Regions from separate parts of the Syntrophomonas erecta subsp. sporosyntropha genome, predicted to be linked through region 3. Evidence: riboswitches for the same ligand, from Rfam matches in the RefSeq annotation. Region 3 holds a riboswitch; each other region holds the start of a gene.
The links. A riboswitch is a leader RNA that binds a small molecule or an ion and turns the genes downstream of it on or off. The one in region 3 is predicted to bind cyclic di-AMP.

Region 1 (4,596 bases), 1.4 Mb from region 3:
AACAGACGGCATAAGTAGCGCAGGGTTTCCAAAGTAGTCATACGGGGATAAAAGGCGGGATTTTCAGGCACATAGCCAATATAGGCCCGCACCTGCATCGGTTCTCTTATCACGTCATAACCTGCTACTAGTGCGGTTCCACTGTCTGGACGAATTAAACTTACCAACATTTTAAAGGTGGTGGTCTTACCGGCTCCGTTTAGTCCTAATAATCCGAAAGAGGTCCCCGGTTTTACCTGAAAACTTATATTATCTACTGCCTTTAAGGGGCCGTACCATTTGCTTAAACCTTGAACATCAACCGCAAAGTCTTTCAAATTACTCCCCCCTATTTCCTAAAGGTAACATTTTGCCGCTCAAAGATCCAACTACTCAGGAGCAGTACGACAACGGTCATGATTAAAAGTGATAGACAACATATTAGTGCATCACTAGGACGAGTTAGAGCAAATTTTTGAAACTTAGCAAAAACGCTTAAAAAGAATTTTACTATTAAGGGTAATCCTTGGAAGCTATCAATATGCAGCAATTGGCCGACTTGCCTTAGAAATTCCCCGCCCAGTGGGTGGGCAGGTGCCATAAAGACTAGAGCACATAAACCGCTAGTGGCTGTGGTGGGGGCAAATATTGAAATCAAAGTAGTCAGGGCTACAAAAAACAAAGACACACAAGTTACGATAGCCACCAGGGTCAGCCATTGGCTAAATGGGGGCATGGGAAGCTGCCATCGATATTGCGATATTCCGGAAATCTGGGCCCAGAAATAGGCGGCAATTAATTCTACTACCAGCAGGGGGACAATCATCAGTACATAAGCCCAAAATTTGCCCAGAAGCAAGGAGCGTCGGGGCAAAGGCTTAGAAAGAATTAGCTCCAGAGTACCCTTCTCCTTTTCCCCCACTACCGCATCCATGGCAGCAAAGATACCGATCATAGGGCAGAGTACGGCAAACAGTTCAAAAAAAGGATCCAGAACATTAGTAGAATTAGCCGTAGGACCGACTTCTGTATAGAGAGCCATCAGGATGCCGCCAAAAATAAACATCAATAAAAATAACGCTTTATAGTTACGTAGATTCTCCCGCAGTTCCCACTGCATTACCGCCAATATTTTCATTAGCAACCCCCCGTTTCCTGTATTGTGATAACATTTTTGGTTTATTGTTTAAATGATTTTGCAATAAATTAAACCCTGCCGAACATAGACTTCGGTAAACATTTAAGTTAAACCTTCTATTTTCGCTATAATCTAGGGGACAAGGGGACAAGTTTGCTGTCCCATCCCTAAAAAACCGAAACTGTGGTCTTACGAAATTCATCCTTTCATAATCTGCCCCGCAATTATTGCCGACTGTTTATGCTAATTCTGGGTATTTTCTTTAGTACCGCGTTCTGGTGTTGTTAACACTTTAATAGTCAATAATTGGGGACAAGTATATGGGACAGCAAACCTGTCCCCCTGTCCCCCCCTGTCCCCTTGTCCCCCTAACTTGACTTAAATTAACGTTTAGGTGATAATATTACAAGAACATTCCATTTTATGTAAAACCCTGCTGATACTGAACTTATCACTTTAAAATGTGATGTGATTACTACGTTATGGAAAGCTAAAAAGGAGCTCAATGTAAAGGACGATTAGATACTTTTCAGACAACCATTTACACCGAAAATCCGGTTAATTAACTTTATAAAACTGCCAGTGGCGGTATTATTTACTTTTCCGTAGTTTCCGGCATGTGGCTGAGCTTCTGAAGATGCTTGCAGTGGTATATTCAAGGTTATAAGACAGGTTAAAATGGATTTTGCCTATTTTGCCTTATAATAGGGAAGTATGTTCAGGTTTTTATACGACCAACTCAATAGAATATCTTTATTTGCAAAAGGAATAAGGCTTTTTATTGAGTTATACGTGGGACGACTTTGTTTAGGAATATTCCCGGTAAGTTAAAACAATTATATAAACGCTGAATCGCAAAAGCGAGCGGGAGAACCAACCTTTGGGGTGAATCCTGTTTAACACAGGTAGGGTTTAGTCTTTTTCGACCCGAATCCGTCAGCTAATTCCGTAAGCGTTGAGAAGAAAGAGCAGTTAATGCCACAGCTGTTGCTCTGTGGCATTTATTTATTCAGAATTCTTTTAACCATTTATATTTAGCAACTATCTTCCATATCTAATCAATGGTAGTCATTAAGATTTATGAATTCTTACCCAACTGCAATTTCGCCAACTTTTCCCCTCTGTATTGTGTTTTCATATGCATTATTAGGTTTTCTTCTTGCCGGGGACAGAAAGGAGACAAGATGAACACATCCTGTAGAGTGCCAAACTATTGTGCTGATATCAACCTGGCTGACTGGAATGACTGGAAGTGGCAAATGGCTAATCGTATTTCTACGGTAGCGGAACTTGAGCAAGTGATAAATCTAAGCCGGGAGGAAAAAGAAAATCTCCGTAAGGGCCTGAAAACCTTAAGAATGGCTATAACACCTTATTATGCCAATCTCATGGCTAAAAATGATCCAAAATGTCCGATACGCAAGCAGGCAGTGCCTAGCAGCAAGGAAACAAACATAAATCCAAACGAGACTAGGGATCCCCTGCATGAAGAAATTGACTCACCGGTAAAAGGACTTACTCATAGGTATCTAGATCGGGTATTGCTTTTGGTCACGGACCAATGCTCTATGTATTGTCGTCATTGCACCAGAAGACGATTTGCTGGCCAAACTGATCGGGCTTTACCAATAGAAGACATTAATAATGCCATTAACTACATCAAAGAACATCCAGAAATCAGAGATGTACTAATCTCTGGAGGTGATCCTTTCTGTTTGCCAGACAAAAGGATTGAATATATACTTAGAAATTTGAGAGCCGTAAAACATATTGAGATTATACGTATTGGTACTCGCACGCCGGTAGTTATGCCCCAGAGGATAACAGATGAACTATGCGCTATGCTTAAAAAGTATCAACCTCTGTGGATTAACACTCATTTTAATCACCCTAAAGAAATTACTCTCGAGTCTGAACGGGCCTGCAGTAAACTGGTAGATGCCGGAATTCCCCTAGGCAATCAAGCAGTTCTTTTAAAAAATGTGAATGATTGTCCATATGTTATAAAAAAACTAGTGCAAAGTTTGGTACGGATTAGGGTTAGACCTTACTATCTATACCAATGCGATCTTTCCGAAGGTATTGAACATTTTAGAACTTCTATAGCAAAAGGAATAGAGATTATCGAAATGCTGCGGGGTCATACTTCAGGACTGGCAGTTCCCACCTTTGTAGTTGATGCACCTGGTGGGGGCGGTAAAATACCGGTTGGTCCCCAGTATTTAATATCGAGATCACCGAGGAAAACCATTTTACGTAATTATGAGGGAATTATTTGCACCTACAGTGAACCAGAGGATCAAAGCCATGAATGTACACAATGCGGTATATGTGCTGAATACAAAAAATTTGAATGTCAGGGCCTGGAAAAGCTTTACCTGGATGAAAAAACCCGGCTGATACCTCAAGGCAATATTCGCATTGGCAGGAGGGCAAGTTATTAAATGAGAACAGTTATTTACAAAGATAAAGATTTTTATAAGGATATTGACGGGACATTGCTATTCTTAGATGTAATAAACAGTAGGGTTAAAATATTAAACCACCAATATCTTAAAAGCAGTCATTTAATATATGCCAAACAGCTGGCCATTGCCAATAATATGGGAAAAATAATCTCATTTGCTCCTCAGGAATGTTATGATCTGTTTCAGGAGGCGGGGTTTAAAGTAGAGGGAAGAATCGAAGGATTTTTTAAAGGAACCTTGGCATTGTGCTATTCTTACTTTATTGATAGTCATCGAATGTTTTCCTCCAACGGTGATGACGAAAAAAGCTTTATTCAGTGCAGTCAGGACCATTTTCCCGGTCAGGATCTACTAGCTAAGTTTCCTTATCTGCTAAGGGATGCAAGTTATAAAGATATTCCTCAGATGATCAAGCTATTTAAATCAGTTTTTGCCACCTATCCTTCCCCGGTGTTTAATGGGAATTATATTTTCGATAATATACAGAAAAATAAAGTTCGTTATAAAGTAGCTCTTCATGATGGCAAGGTCATAGGTATTGCTTCAGCGGAAATGGACCATGACAATTTAAATGCCGAAATAACAGATTGTGTAACCTTACCTTTGTATAGGGGTCAGGGTATATTAACGGCTATAATTCAAGAACTGGAAGAGTATCTGCAAGACCACGGGTTCATATGTTTGTACAGTCTGGCCCGTACTAAACATCCCGCAGTGAACAAAGCTTTTTATCGGCAGGGATATACTTTTTCCGGCCGAATGGTAAACAACTGTGATATTTGCGGTTCCCTGGAAGATATGAATATCTGGGTAAAACTGATAGTGTAGGTGTTTAATTAGTTCTGTTAGGAGGCCCAATTAACTGGAAATGATTTTTCCCCGCCAGCCAGGTGTAGATAAGAACACTTCGGCTGGTGGGTTTTTTTTAGTCTGTCGCCGGTTTGGCCCGGCTGCCTTCTTATAGTTCTTGGTTGCCGTATTTTGGTTTATTAGTGAAATGGTTTTACAAGA
Region 2 (4,596 bases), 200 kb from region 3:
ATGATATTAAAATTATTATAACTCCAGGTCAGGATATTTTAATATTTTTCCTTCCCAGGTACGTAGAGTAATTTCGCTATTATCTAAAGAAATTAAATATTCCGGTAATATAGGAGTTTTGCCTAGTCCACCCGGTGCATTGATAATGTAAGTTGGAACTGCCATACCCGAAGTATAGCCCCGTAGTTGCCTCATGATGTCTATCCCTGTTTCTACCCGGGTAATAAAATGCGAAGTTCCCTGCACTTGTTTAGCATGAAATATATAATAAGGTTTAACTCGAATCTTTAACAATTCCTGATTAAGTTTTTTCATAATATGAGCAGAATCATTAATACCTTTTAAAAGAACTGCCTGATTGCCCAGCACTACTCCAGCTTTAATTAATTTATCACAAGCTTTTTTGGCTTCAGGGGTTATCTCCTGAGGGGCATTAAACTGAGTATTAATATAAATAGGCGGATGTTTTTCCAATATAGCACACAGTTCCGGTGTTATCCGCTGGGGCAGGGTTGCCAGAACACGAGTACCAATACGCTTAATTTCCACATGATCCATAGAATCCAGTTCAGTTAAAATCCACTCCAACATTGTATTACTAAGCATCAGGGTATCACCACCAGTAATAAGCACATCCCTTATTTCCCGGTTTTTACGTACATAATCCAGAGCTTCGGCTAATTCCCGACGAGTAATATGCTCATCATGTTCCCCGAAATTCCTCCTCCGCTGGCAATGACGGCAATACATAGCACACTGGTTGGTGACATTAATAATCAATCGATCCGGGTAGCGACGGGTAACACGGGGGGCCGGATTAGTTACAGTCTCACCCATAGGATCTGGATTACCGGATTGATCCTGGGCTTCGCAAATATCTGGTACGGCTTGTTTATATATGGGAGATTGCCGGTAATTTGCAAAATCAATTAAACTTAAATAATATGGAGAAACCGCCCAGCGAAACTGAGCTGACAGTTCCTGTAATTCAATTTTTTCCTGCCTGCTTAAAGGAATAAAATTTCCTAAAACCCCTACATCACAAATGCGATGCTTCATTTGCCAGATCCAGCTATCCCAATCTTCCTCATTTCCTCCAAAATAATCTAGTATCCTGGCTTTGTTTTTACGGGTACGTTCAGCCATGCGAAAACCGGTTTCCAATGCTGGTTCAATCTCCAGATAATCAGTAATCTGTTGTTTCAGTTCAGCCGCCCTTTGTAATGATAAATCACGATTCATGCTCTCTTCCCTGGTCAAAAAAAACCCTCCTTTTTATATGATAAAAATGGAGGGTTTTTTGGCATACATATGTGTACAATTATAAAATCACCCTCCCTTAGTACGCTTACGAAGTTAGCTGTCGGGTTAGGGCCAAGGGTAGCCCCTCAGGTAAACCTGACTCACCCCAAATTTGGGTCCCCCGCTCTGTGGATTTACAGATTAAGCGTCAGAACATAAATAATGTTCTAGCCATATTATACCGAATAATCGTTTACCATTTCAATCGTTCTTTCCCGTTTTATGCCATTTATTTATAACGTTTAATATCCAGTAGATTAACACCACCCCAAAAGCAGCAGCTACTGAAGCATTTTTTAGGCCTGCACCAATTAAAATCCCCATTATAGAAGTAAGCCACAGGGAAGTGGCAGCTGGCATACCCTCTACTCGCCGATCTTCAGTAACCCAGATTAATCCCGTTCCAATAAACCCCAGGGCCGAAATTACCTGGGCTGCTAACCTACCAGGATCACTAAACCACGGACCTATATACATTTTATAAAATTCCGTAGAAACTATGGTAACCAGAGTTGCTCCCAGGCAGGTAACCGTAAAGAGCCTGATAGTTCTGGAGTCACTATTAAACATTCCTATAACCAACCCTACCAGTCCTGCTATAAGTAACCGCCCGGAATAATCATATAACATTTATACCACCCTATAATTAGGGGCCTCCTTAGTAATAAACACATCATGGGGGTGGCTTTCGGTCAGACCGGCATTAGTAATACGTATAAATTTAGATTTGGTTTTCATTCCCTCAATGTTAGCCACACCACAATATCCCATCCCCGCCCTTAGTCCGCCGATGAGCTGGAATATGGTTTCCGATACATAGCCTTTATAAGGTACTCTTCCTTCAATACCCTCAGGCACCAGCTTTTTTGCATCCTCCTGGAAATACCGATCACTGCTACCTTCCACCATGGCACCTAATGACCCCATACCCCGGTATACCTTGTAGCTGCGTCCCTGAAGAATAACTACTTCTCCAGGACTTTCTTCCGTACCCGCCAGTAAGTTACCCAACATGACAACATCAGCTCCGGCAGCAATAGCCTTAGCAATGTCACCCGAATGTTTTATACCCCCATCGGCTATGATAGGAATATTATATTTAGCTGCTACCCCTGCACAGTCCATAACGGCTGTAATCTGGGGTACACCAATCCCTGCTACTACCCGGGTAGTACATATGGACCCAGGACCAATCCCCACTTTAACAGCATCTACACCCGCCTGGATAAGTTCTTCAGTGGCCTCGCCAGTAGCTACATTACCAGCGATTAAATCCAGTTCCGGGAATTTCCTTTTGATGTCCTTGACCATATTAATGACACCTACTGAATGGCCATGGGCTGTATCAACCACAACAACATCCACACCAGCCTTTTTCAATGCTTCCACTCTTTCAAAGGTGTCTTTAGTTACTCCTACGGCTGCCCCCACCAGTAGACGCCCCCTATGATCTTTAGCAGCATGAGGGTATTTAATATTCTTTTCAATATCCTTTATGGTAATAAGGCCCATTAAGTTAAAATAATCATCTACCAGGGGTAGTTTTTCGATTTTGTATTGGCGCAGGATATCCATAGCTTGATCAAGGGTAGTATCAACTGGAGCAGTTACCAGTCCTTCACTAGTCATTACATTGCGTATAGGCTGGTTAAAATCCGTCTCAAAGCGAATATCACGGTTAGTAATAATACCTACCAGTTTACGCCCCTCGGTTATTGGTACTCCGGAAATACGGTAATGTTCCATTATATCCAGGGCATCCTGGATCATGTCATCAGGAGACAAATAGAAGGGATCAGTAATTACACCATGTTCCGATCTTTTCACCCGATCAACCATTTTCGCCTGTTCCTCGATGGACATGTTTTTGTGTATAATGCCAAGTCCACCTTCACGTGCCAGGGCTATTGCCATACGGGTTTCGGTAACCGTATCCATTCCGGCACTTATGATTGGTACTTCCAACCGCAGGTTCCTGGTCAATCGGGTAGAAACATCTACTTGACTGGGAAGAATCTCCGACCTGCCCGGTATAAGTAATACATCGTCAAAGGTGAGACCTTCCTTGTAAATTTTATTCATCTTCGCCTGGTCCTCCTTCGGAAATTTAGGTTATATTACAGTATTATAATAAAAATTGCAAGATAACTATAGGGATGTTTATTTAAGAAGGGGCCATTATTTGCATTCCGCAGGATATAATAACTTAATCGTAGTATACCCCATACTGAATATTTCGTAAAACTTTAAATTTACTATTGATATTCTGCTTAAACTATCATTAGCCGGATGAAATAAATAAACACGTTGATCACAAACCATAACGGAAAATTCCCCAACAAAAAAGGGACTTAGTCGCCCCCTTCAACTGAACTAATTCCATAACGGAAGAAATGTTCTTTTAATCTTTCTATGGTCTGCTGGCTAACCGTAAATTTCCAAGCCATTTCTTCACTTGATAGACCGTTTTTTAAACATTCAATAAATTGATCATAATCTACACCGGCTTCCCTGACCATCTCCGGAAGAGCCTGAATACGACTCCAGGGTGGGAAACGACCCTGACCATTATTATTATAATTGGAAGATTCCTCACGCATGGGTATCACCTCCTGTTTTTTTTATCATCCCCAGGCAGGATATAAACCATGCGATTATTCCCTTCCGATTGTTTATGGAACAGCCTTACTAGATAAAAAACTGCCGGTTAGGCAGCTCATTAACTATGTATTAAATTGAATGATTTTTAAGCCTCATATGGGTATGGTCCAGATCAACTACAATTACCTCGCGCCCAATTTTTTTAACTGCCTCCCAGGGTATCACCAGTTTTTGGCGATCCGCCCAGAAGTTAAAGGCATTGCCCCGGTTAGGTAATATTATCGAAACGATATTTCCCGTTTCCTGGTCAACCACCATATCAGACTCACCTACGGTGCCCATTCTCATTCCATCGTAAATATTTACCATTTCTTTACCTATTAACTCATTGAGACGCAAAGACTTCCCTCCCCTTATACTCCAGTATGACCAAAACCGCCTGCCCCCCGCTCAGTCTCACTCAGGTTTTCCACCTCAATAAACTGGGCTTTTTCCACCCGGGTAAAAACCATCTGAGCCAGGCGTTCTCCTCTTTTTAAAATATACTCTTTGTCCCCTAAATTTATAACTAGTACCTGGATTTCACCCCGGTAATCAGCATCAATAGTTCCTGGAGTGTTAAGGATCGTCAGCCCATATTTCAGGGCTAGTCCACTACGGGGCCTGATCTGAGCCTCGTAGCCTGCCGGTAAG
Region 3 (4,596 bases):
TTGATCTTCTTACTGGGACTAGTATGATTCAAAGTTCGGTACTTGGGTATGATCCTATGGCTGGTGCCCGTTATTATGGAATTGGAAATGAATATATGGGTATCCTGCTGGGGAGTACCATCGCTACTGCAGCAATTTTTTATGAAAGGTTTAAAGGGCGTAGCGGCCTGTTACTAGTTGCTTTGCTTTTCGCCTTCGAGTCTTATTTAATCGCCTCTCCTTACCTGGGGGCTAATTCGGGAGGTATGCTGGCGGGTCCCTTTGCTTTTTTAGTTACTTTTCTCCTATTAGGAGAAGTTAGAATGCGTCCGCGTACAGTTCTGGCTGCTCTGGGAGTTGCGGTATTGATATTGGCCAGTGTAGCTTTTTATGATATGACCCGATCGGTAGAACTGCAGACCCATATTGGCAGGGCAGCTAATCAAATTGCCTCCGGGGGATGGACCCAGGGATTGATTATTATTATGCGCAAACTGGCCATGAATTTAAAACTGATCCGCTATACGATCTGGAGCTGGGTTTTTATAGTAATATTATTAGTTTTAGCCTTACTGGTATATAGACCGGTAGGTGCTATGGCACAGTTGCGCCAGGAGAGACCTTATATTGTTAAGGGATTTGGAGGGATTATTACTGGAGCATTGGTGGCTCTAGCCGTTAATGACTCGGGTATTGTAGCAGCTTCAACGACTAGTATTTATTTGGTAGTACCTCTTTTGATATTGATGTTGCAATGGCATAAGCGTATTTTTAATTTAACAGAAAGACTACTAGACAGTCCTGATCAAGGGGAGGCAGCCGATGAAAACGGGGCCTAAAGGTAAGTTAGAAGAACGGAGAATTACCCGCCTGAAAATAAAAAACAGCCTGTTAGGAATAATTACTGCACTAATAATAATTTTTTTAGTGGCTAATCCGGGTGGTTGCAGTGATCGGTTAGTCAGGTGGCTGACAGGCTAATAACCAGCCGGGGTAAGAAACATGGTATTTTATTAACCCCGGTTTTTTATCCAGTATTATCCCGGCTTAAGATGATGTAAGTAAACCTCACTTTAAGTACCAGTCTTTTGGACCTTAAGGTGCCCCGGATAGAGAATTATTTAATCATTTCGTTGGTGCTTTGCAGCAGGTTTTCATACCCTCTAACCAAGGGTGTCTTAGGAATTTGCCTCATAGACCAGCTAATGGTCCGATTTTTAAGGAAAAGCTGCCTCTTTTGTTTACAACTCTTCTCTTTGTTTTTGAAACCTTTTGCAATATATGCCTATAATATTTAAGTAGTCATAAATTAATAGTATATTCTACAACTTTATTAAGGCCGGATAGCCATTCTCTTATGCTGAATCCTGAACACCCGGTTCAGGAGCGGGGGAACCATCTGTTATTGGGGTGAATCCATTTATGGTAGGGCTTCCTAGCCCAAACCCGTCAGCTAACTTCGCAAGCAGTCATAGGGGAGAATGGGATAACTGGTGTCTTTAAATCACTTCTAACTAGGTTATACCTATCTTTGAAGGCATCCTATTTCCCATAATTTTTAAAACACTTAAACCTGGCACTGCTTTAATACGGTGATAGTTAGCACTCGTATATTTTTATGACGTTTTATATTTTTTAATAAAAAGGAATGATGCCGTATAGAGAAAATTCGAGTAAATAATCTTACCAAGATTTACGGAAATAATCCGGGAAAAGCGTTGGAATTAGTAAAAAAAGGGGTTCCTAGTGACGAAATTCGCCAACGCACCAGACAGGTAGTTGGTATCCGTAATATAGACCTTACAGTCAACGAAGGTGAAAGCTTTGTGATTATGGGTCTTTCCGGGAGTGGCAAATCAACCCTGTTGCGTTGTATTAATTGTTTAATAAAGGCTACTGATGGTCAAATCATTATTGATGGAGAAGATATTACCCGTATGTCATCAGCAGATCTGGTAAATATTCGCCGTAAAAAGATGGCTATGGTATTTCAGCGTTTTGCCCTTTTACCTAATCGTTCTATTCTAAATAATGTGGCCTATGGGTTAGAAGTTCAGGGGGTGCCCCGGGAAAAACGGTATGCTGGGGCTCTACAGGCTATTGAAATGGTAGGCTTAAAAGGCTGGGAAGATTATTATCCCCAAAACTTAAGTGGAGGTATGCAACAAAGGGTAGGCATAGCCCGGGCTCTAGCTACCGATCCCGATATTCTGTTGATGGACGAGCCTTTTAGTGCCCTGGATCCTTTAATCCGCCAGGAAATGCAGGATGAACTGCTGGAAATTCAGGGTAAACTCCATAAAACTATCGTTTTTATTACCCACGATCTGGATGAAGCCTTAAAAATAGGGGATAGAATTGCCCTGATGAAAGATGGGCACATGGTGCAAATGGGACAGCCGGAGGATATTCTATTGTCTCCGGCCACTGAATATGTAGCCCGTTTTGTGGAAAATGTTAACCGCAGCAAAGCTCTTACAGCTGGTTCAGTTATGGTTAAACCTCGTTCTATCGTTTATCCCAAAGATGGGCCCCGGACGGCTCTCCATTTAATGGAAAAGCATGGTATTTCCATGGTATTTGTGACTGATCGAATAGGAAAACTCCTGGGCTATATCCAGGCTGATGAGGCGCTGGCTATTGCCGAAAAAGGTGAAAAACAGTTAGGTAATATAATTCAGAATGATATACCTCTAGCCTCACCGGATACTCTACTTTCCGATCTGATGGAAGTAGTGGCCCATACTAAAGTACCAGTTGCGGTAGTGGATGAGAATAAGATTTTAAGGGGTGTCCTGGTACGAGGGTCAGTAATAGCTGGTCTGGCCGGGGAAAGAGGTGGAAATAATGAATAATATTTTGGGCACCAGTTTTCTATATATAGAAGGAATTCCCCGCATTCCCTTAAGGGAATGGACTGACCAGGCCATAGATTATCTTACCTTGCATTGTTCTGATACTACTCAAGCTATCGCCGAATTTTTACGTACCCATATTGTTAATTTGCAGGATATGATGATTAGCCTTCCGCCGGAAGTTATTATCATCATATTGACGATTCTGGCCTGGTGGCTGGCGGAGAAAAAAATCGCCGTATTTACCATAGTAGGTATGCTTTTTATCTTAAATATTGGTTTGTGGGATGTGACTATGCAAACGCTGGCCTTAGTCATTGTAGCAGTTTTTCTTTGTATTATCATTGGTGTACCCCTGGGTATTCTAGGAGCTAAAAATGAGACTGCTCATCGGATTATCATGCCGGTGTTAGATTTTATGCAGACCCTGCCGGCTTTTGTTTACCTGCTGCCGGCCATTCCGTTTTTCGGGTTAGGAGTTGTTCCTGCTATTATTACTACCATTATATTTGCTATGCCACCCGTTATCAGGTTAACCGATTTAGGTATCAAGCAGGTACCGGAAGAATTAGTAGAATTGGGCAAATCTTTTGGTTCTACTTTTATGCAGATGTTATTTAAAATTGAGTTACCTTTGGCCAAGCCTACTATTCTGGCAGGAATAAACCAGTGTATTATGCTGGCTCTATCCATGGTAGTTATTGCTGCTATGATCGGAGCTAAAGGTTTGGGAGGTGTTGTGTGGAAAGCAATTCAGACATTACAAATGGGGGTAGGTTTTGAAGCAGGAGTCGCCATTGTCATTATAGCGATTATATTAGATCGTATTACCCAAAATTTAGGACGTAATAAATAGAAAGGACGGGATTTTAAGAATGATCAAAAAAAGCCAGGTGTTAACGATAATAGCCTTAGTCACCCTGCTGGCTTTTGCTGTGGTTGGCTGCGGTAATAATGCCAATCAGGATCCGGGAAAGCAGAGCGCAGATAAGCCAACTATTAAACTGCTTTACGTTACCTGGGCATGTGCGACAGCGACTACCCATGTGGTTGCCGACATATTAGAAAATGAAATGGGTTATAATGTTGAACTTATGCCACTAAGTGCCGGGGCTATGTACCAGGGCTTAGCTACTGGAGACGGGGATGCTATGTTTTGTGCCTGGTTACCTGTAACCCATGGGGAATATATTAAACAATTAGGAGATCAGATAGAAAATCTAGGAGTTAATATGAAGGGGGCCAAAATTGGTCTGGTAGTTCCAGAATATGTAGAAATTAACTCTATAGAGGAAATGAACCGTGTAAAGGACAAATTTAAAGGGCAGATTATTGGCATTGATCCCGGTGCGGGTATTATGAAAGCAAGCGAAAGTGTGCTTAAAGAGTATAATTTGGATTATGAACTGGTAGAAGGTTCGGATGCTACCATGGTAGGAGCTTTAAAATCGGCTATAGACAATAATGAATGGGTGGCGGTTACCGGTTGGACTCCGCACTGGAAATTTGCCCGCTGGGATTTAAAATACCTGGAGGATCCTAAGAAAATATACGGTGAGGAAGAAGAGATATTCACTATGGTACGCCAGGGTCTGAAAGAAGACCTGCCTGAGGTGTATGAGCTGTTTGATAATTTTGCCTGGACATCTGATGATCTGAGCCGGGCGATGGTGCTGGCTGAAGAGCAGGGTGACAGTGTCAAGGCAGCCCGGCAGTGGATAGAGGAGAATCAGGAACTGGTACAAACTTGGCTGCCGGATGA
Region 4 (4,596 bases), 200 kb from region 3:
GTGCTGAACTAAATGACCAGCCCGCATAACCGCAATAGTATCTCCCATCTTAATGGCCTCATCTATGTCATGAGTTACAAAAACCACGGTTTTCTTTAATTTTTCCTGTAGTTTTAAAAACTGGTTTTGCAGATGGGTCCGAGTTATGGGGTCAACTGCGCCGAAAGGTTCGTCCATCAGTAGAATAGCAGGATCAGCAGCTAAAGCACGGGCTACCCCCACTCTTTGTCTCTGCCCTCCACTAAGGCTGGCTGGTTTGCGATCTCTATATTCAGCCGGATCTAATCCAACCAGGTGGAGCAAGTCATCAACCCGGTTTTGAATCTTTCTTTCCGGCCATTTCTTTTCCCGAGGAACTGTTGCTACATTATCAGCGATAGTCATGTGGGGAAATAGACCAATTTCCTGGATAACATAACCAATATTTTGACGCAACTTCACCGGATCTATCTGCTGGTTATCCTGTCCATTAATGTAAATAGATCCATGGGTTGGATTGACCAGACGGTTAATCATTTTCATAGTAGTGGTCTTCCCACATCCGGAAGAACCTACTAAAACACAAGTTTCGCCCCGGGTAATATGCAGATCTAAGTTACTTACTGCCGGTATATCCTGGTTTTTGTACTTTTTAGTAACTCCTTGCAGACGTATCATTATTAATACCTCCTTCCCTAGATTTGCGATCTAGTTTCTACCCATTTTAATAATTGATCTAATACAACTGCTAAAAGGGAAACGCAAACTGCTCCTACCAGGACAGCATTTATATTCCATTGAGAAATGCCCCGGAATATAAACTCTCCCAGGCCCCCAGCTCCTACCACTGAGGCAATAGCTGCGATTCCCACTATCATAACCACTGCAGTTCTTATGCCGGCCATAATAATTGGCCAAGCTAATGGCAACTTGATGCGGCGTATAATATTCAATTCGTTCATACCCATTCCATGGGCGGCTTCTATTATGGCTGGATCAATTTCGACAATACCGGTATGAGTATTTCTTACTACTGGTAGGAGGCAATAGAGGATAAGGGTTAAAACACCCGTTTTAAAACCTATACCAAAGAAAGGCAAAAGTAATCCAAATAAGGCCAGGCTAGGAATAGTCATTATAACCTGGCACACATAAAGGACGATCCGGGCCAAAAATTTATAGTAGCTTATTAATAGGCCCAATACTATCCCTATAGCAACTGCAATAAAAACTGCTACTATTACTAAAAGACAATGTTCCCAGCTAAGCTGCAGAATTTTATCACCATTAGCAATAACATAGCCTGCAAAGCTATTGGCAAACGTACCATATATGAACATGTAAATAACACCATCCTAGAATTGGGAAACAGAAGTGCATAAGCGAGATGTATATCGGTAATTTACATCCTTGCTACGCTTACGAGGTTAGCTGACGGGTTCGGGTCGTAAGGTAACCCTACCACCAGGTGGTTTCACCCCAATATACGGTTTCCCCGCTTCTTCATGACCAAAGTCATGGAAATGACTGGATCATGGAAAGAATTCAGCGTTGTTCTGGTTCCATAATATAAATGATAACAGATTATCTGCAAGCTTGTCGAAAGCAAACCAGGGCCCATTTAAGCGGTAAAACCTTGTAGCCAGGAGGGTAAAAGGTAAAAATAGGGTGTTCTAACATTCTATGGTGATATAGAAGCTTATGTAATAAAATACGGCGAAAAAGCCCTGTTTCCCATTTACTTCCTGGCAGTTTCCGAACCTCAGCCGGCTTTTTTAATACCAACTGTAGTTTGCTTATTTCAGCAGGCTTGGTTATAAACATCACTTTACTACCAATTTCTAATACTATGCAGGCCACCTGTCTGCTATAGAGAAAATGCTTAGTAGTTTTTAACTGTCGCCACTTTAGTACTAGATCTAAAAATAACCGGCCCATCTTAAAACCAAACAACTCCCCGGAGGCATCATGTGCTATACTGGTGAAAAATGCAAACAGGAGATGAAATGGCGCGTGAAATACATTGTAATACTAGCCGATGGAATGGCAGATGAGCCCATTCCTGAACTTAACCATAAGACACCGCTGCAATATGCCCATACCCCCCATATAGATGGACTGGCCCCTCGATCAACTATCGGTATGGTAAGAACCATACCCCGAAACCTGGCACCAGGAAGTGATGTTGCTAACCTTAGTGTAATGGGTTATGACCCTGCTATTTATTATACAGGCCGTTCTCCTTTGGAAGCGGTCAGTATGGGGGTAAATTTGTCCCCCCATGATCTGGCATTACGCTGCAACCTGGTTACCTTGTCCGAAACACCAGTCTATGCTAACCGCACGATGGTTGATTATAGTGCTGGGGAAATACCTTCTAATGAATCATCACTATTAATTAAGACTTTGCAGGATGAGCTAGGCAACCAGGATTTCCATTTTCACCCTGGTATTAGTTATCGTCACCTGTTGGTGTGGAAAGATGGTGCCGAAAGAAATATGTCGTTAACCCCACCCCATGATATTAGTGGCCGCTCTATTGGTGATTACCTGCCCGCGGGACAGGATGGCCATATCCTTTTGGATTTTATGGAAAAAAGTGCCCGGATATTATCTTCCCATCCCATCAACCTGGCCCGGGAAAAAGCCGGGAAAAAACCGGCCAATTCTGTATGGTTCTGGGGAGAAGGGGTATGCCCCTCCCTCACTACCTTTAAGGAACGCTATAGTCTAAACGGTTCGGTAGTAGCCGCTGTAGACCTGATTAAAGGATTAGGAAAATGTGCGGGTCTTAAGCCCATAAAAGTGGAAGGTGCTACTGGCGGGGTGAAGACTAATTTTTATGGTAAAGCCCAGGCTGCCCTGGAGGAGTTAAAAAAGGGGCAGGACTTTGTTTACATCCATATTGAATCACCTGATGAATCCGGACACCAGGGTAACCTGACCTCTAAAATATGGAGTATCGAGCAGATTGATAAACTGGTGGTAGCTCCAATTATCAATGCGATCCCGGCTCTGGAGCCAGTACGGATTATGCTGCTTCCTGATCATCCTACCCCGCTATCTACTATGACTCACAGTAGTGAACCTGTACCCTTCCTCATTTATGACAGCCGGCAGGAGGATACCAACAGCCCGGGAGAGTATAACGAAGCAGCCGCCGCCCAGGGACCCTTTGTTGAACCCGGACATACCTTGATGGATTTATTTATCCACAAATAATAACAGGACCGATCTCCGGTCCTGTTTATTTATTATATTATTATAAGCTGGCCTTACCTAGTAGGGTATGGAATCATTTCTGGTCTGCCTATTTATTTTTTATGTTAAGCAGGTTAAGCACAGTAGCAGGCATATTTTCTGTGGTGGTTACCTTATTATGAAGAACAGGACGCTGCTCCAGACCTGCTATGCCGGCCGGGATCTTAAGACCTGTACCAGTAGATAAAAGCCTTAGCAGAGAAAATTCATCCTTACCAGCACGCATTTCCGGAGATAAAACTGCTTTAGCTACACTGCTGCCAAACTTAAATGGGCTGGCGGTAGAAGCAATAACTGCTGGAATCTGTGCCCCACCATGTTTTAAGAACTTTTGGTACACATTACATGCTACTGCAGTATGAGTATCCAGCAAATAGCGGTACTTATCCCAGCCCAGCTTAATGGTAGCCAGCGTTTCTTCATCAGTGGCAAAATCCGCCCGGAAAAGGGATTTGATTTTTTGATGGGTGGCCGGATCAACCTGGTAACGCCCTTCCGTTTGCAGCTCTTCCATCCATTCAGACACCTTCCGGTCATCGTGGCTGGTAACTTCATAGAGAAGTCTTTCCAGATTAGAAGAAATCAGAATATCCATGGAAGGAGAAATGGTCTTTTCAAAATAGCGATTGCGATCATATATACCCGTATTGATAAAATCGGTAAGTACATTATTGGCATTAGAGGCACAAATCAAATTCCGAATTGGTACTCCCATTTCCCGGGCATAATAGGCAGCCAGGATATTCCCAAAGTTCCCGGTAGGTACAACGATATTAATCTCATCACCGGGACGGATCCTGTTATCCACGATCAGGTCAACATAAGCAGAAACATAATATACTATCTGGGGCAGTAAACGCCCCCAATTGATAGAATTAGCCGAAGACATTTTCATATTATGGTCAGCCAGGAGTTGCTGGATATTTTCATCGGCAAAGATTTTCTTTACCCCGCTCTGGGCATCGTCAAAATTACCTTCCACCGCAGCTACATATACATTATTTCCTGACTGGGTAATCATCTGCTGCTTTTGAACCTCACTTACCCCGTCACGAGGATAAAACACAATGATACGTGTATTATTAACATCACGAAAACCCTCCAGGGCTGCCTTACCAGTATCACCGGAGGTAGCTACCAAAATAACGATTTCACTATTTTCCCCCAACTTGCCCATACTGGTGGTAAGCAGCCGAGGCAAAATCTGCAGAGCCATATCTTTAAAGGCCGCCGTGGGACCATGCCATAATTCCTGGATGAAAACTCCCGGGTAAAGCTCTACCAGTGGTGCAATCTCAGAGTGATCAAAACGCTCTGCATTATAGGCCCCCGTAACACAAGCTTCTATCTCCTCCC

Region 1: it holds a riboswitch for cyclic di-AMP, as region 3 does, so the genes downstream of both, kamA (lysine 2,3-aminomutase) here and ACZ5Q0_RS11255 (quaternary amine ABC transporter ATP-binding protein) in region 3, are expected to answer to the same signal.
Region 2: it holds a riboswitch for cyclic di-AMP, as region 3 does, so the genes downstream of both, eam (glutamate 2,3-aminomutase) here and ACZ5Q0_RS11255 (quaternary amine ABC transporter ATP-binding protein) in region 3, are expected to answer to the same signal.
Region 4: it holds a riboswitch for cyclic di-AMP, as region 3 does, so the genes downstream of both, ACZ5Q0_RS10230 (ABC transporter permease) here and ACZ5Q0_RS11255 (quaternary amine ABC transporter ATP-binding protein) in region 3, are expected to answer to the same signal.

Annotation. Positions count from the first base shown of each region.
Region 1 is NZ_AP042459.1:930,827-935,422, reverse strand. Features, by position in the region: gene ACZ5Q0_RS04355 (ABC transporter ATP-binding protein) at 1-317, opposite strand, end outside; gene ACZ5Q0_RS04350 (ABC transporter permease) at 329-1,117, opposite strand; cyclic di-AMP (ydaO/yuaA leader) riboswitch at 1,953-2,087, shown strand; gene kamA (lysine 2,3-aminomutase) at 2,377-3,561, shown strand; gene ablB (putative beta-lysine N-acetyltransferase) at 3,562-4,413, shown strand.
Region 2 is NZ_AP042459.1:2,499,603-2,504,198, reverse strand. Features, by position in the region: gene eam (glutamate 2,3-aminomutase) at 16-1,242, opposite strand; cyclic di-AMP (ydaO/yuaA leader) riboswitch at 1,330-1,460, opposite strand; gene ACZ5Q0_RS12230 (MgtC/SapB family protein) at 1,504-1,932, opposite strand; gene guaB (IMP dehydrogenase) at 1,933-3,384, opposite strand; gene ACZ5Q0_RS12220 (helix-turn-helix domain-containing protein) at 3,654-3,902, opposite strand; gene ACZ5Q0_RS12215 (YlmC/YmxH family sporulation protein) at 4,033-4,302, opposite strand; gene dut (dUTP diphosphatase) at 4,317-4,596, opposite strand, start outside.
Region 3 is NZ_AP042459.1:2,296,765-2,301,360, forward strand. Features, by position in the region: gene ACZ5Q0_RS11245 (hypothetical protein) at 1-818, shown strand, start outside; gene ACZ5Q0_RS11250 (hypothetical protein) at 802-960, shown strand; cyclic di-AMP (ydaO/yuaA leader) riboswitch at 1,328-1,462, shown strand; gene ACZ5Q0_RS11255 (quaternary amine ABC transporter ATP-binding protein) at 1,698-2,834, shown strand; gene ACZ5Q0_RS11260 (ABC transporter permease) at 2,827-3,690, shown strand; gene ACZ5Q0_RS11265 (glycine betaine ABC transporter substrate-binding protein) at 3,710-4,596, shown strand, end outside.
Region 4 is NZ_AP042459.1:2,098,641-2,103,236, reverse strand. Features, by position in the region: gene ACZ5Q0_RS10235 (betaine/proline/choline family ABC transporter ATP-binding protein) at 1-657, opposite strand, end outside; gene ACZ5Q0_RS10230 (ABC transporter permease) at 675-1,319, opposite strand; cyclic di-AMP (ydaO/yuaA leader) riboswitch at 1,381-1,540, opposite strand; gene ACZ5Q0_RS10225 (cofactor-independent phosphoglycerate mutase) at 1,993-3,201, shown strand; gene thrC (threonine synthase) at 3,290-4,596, opposite strand, start outside.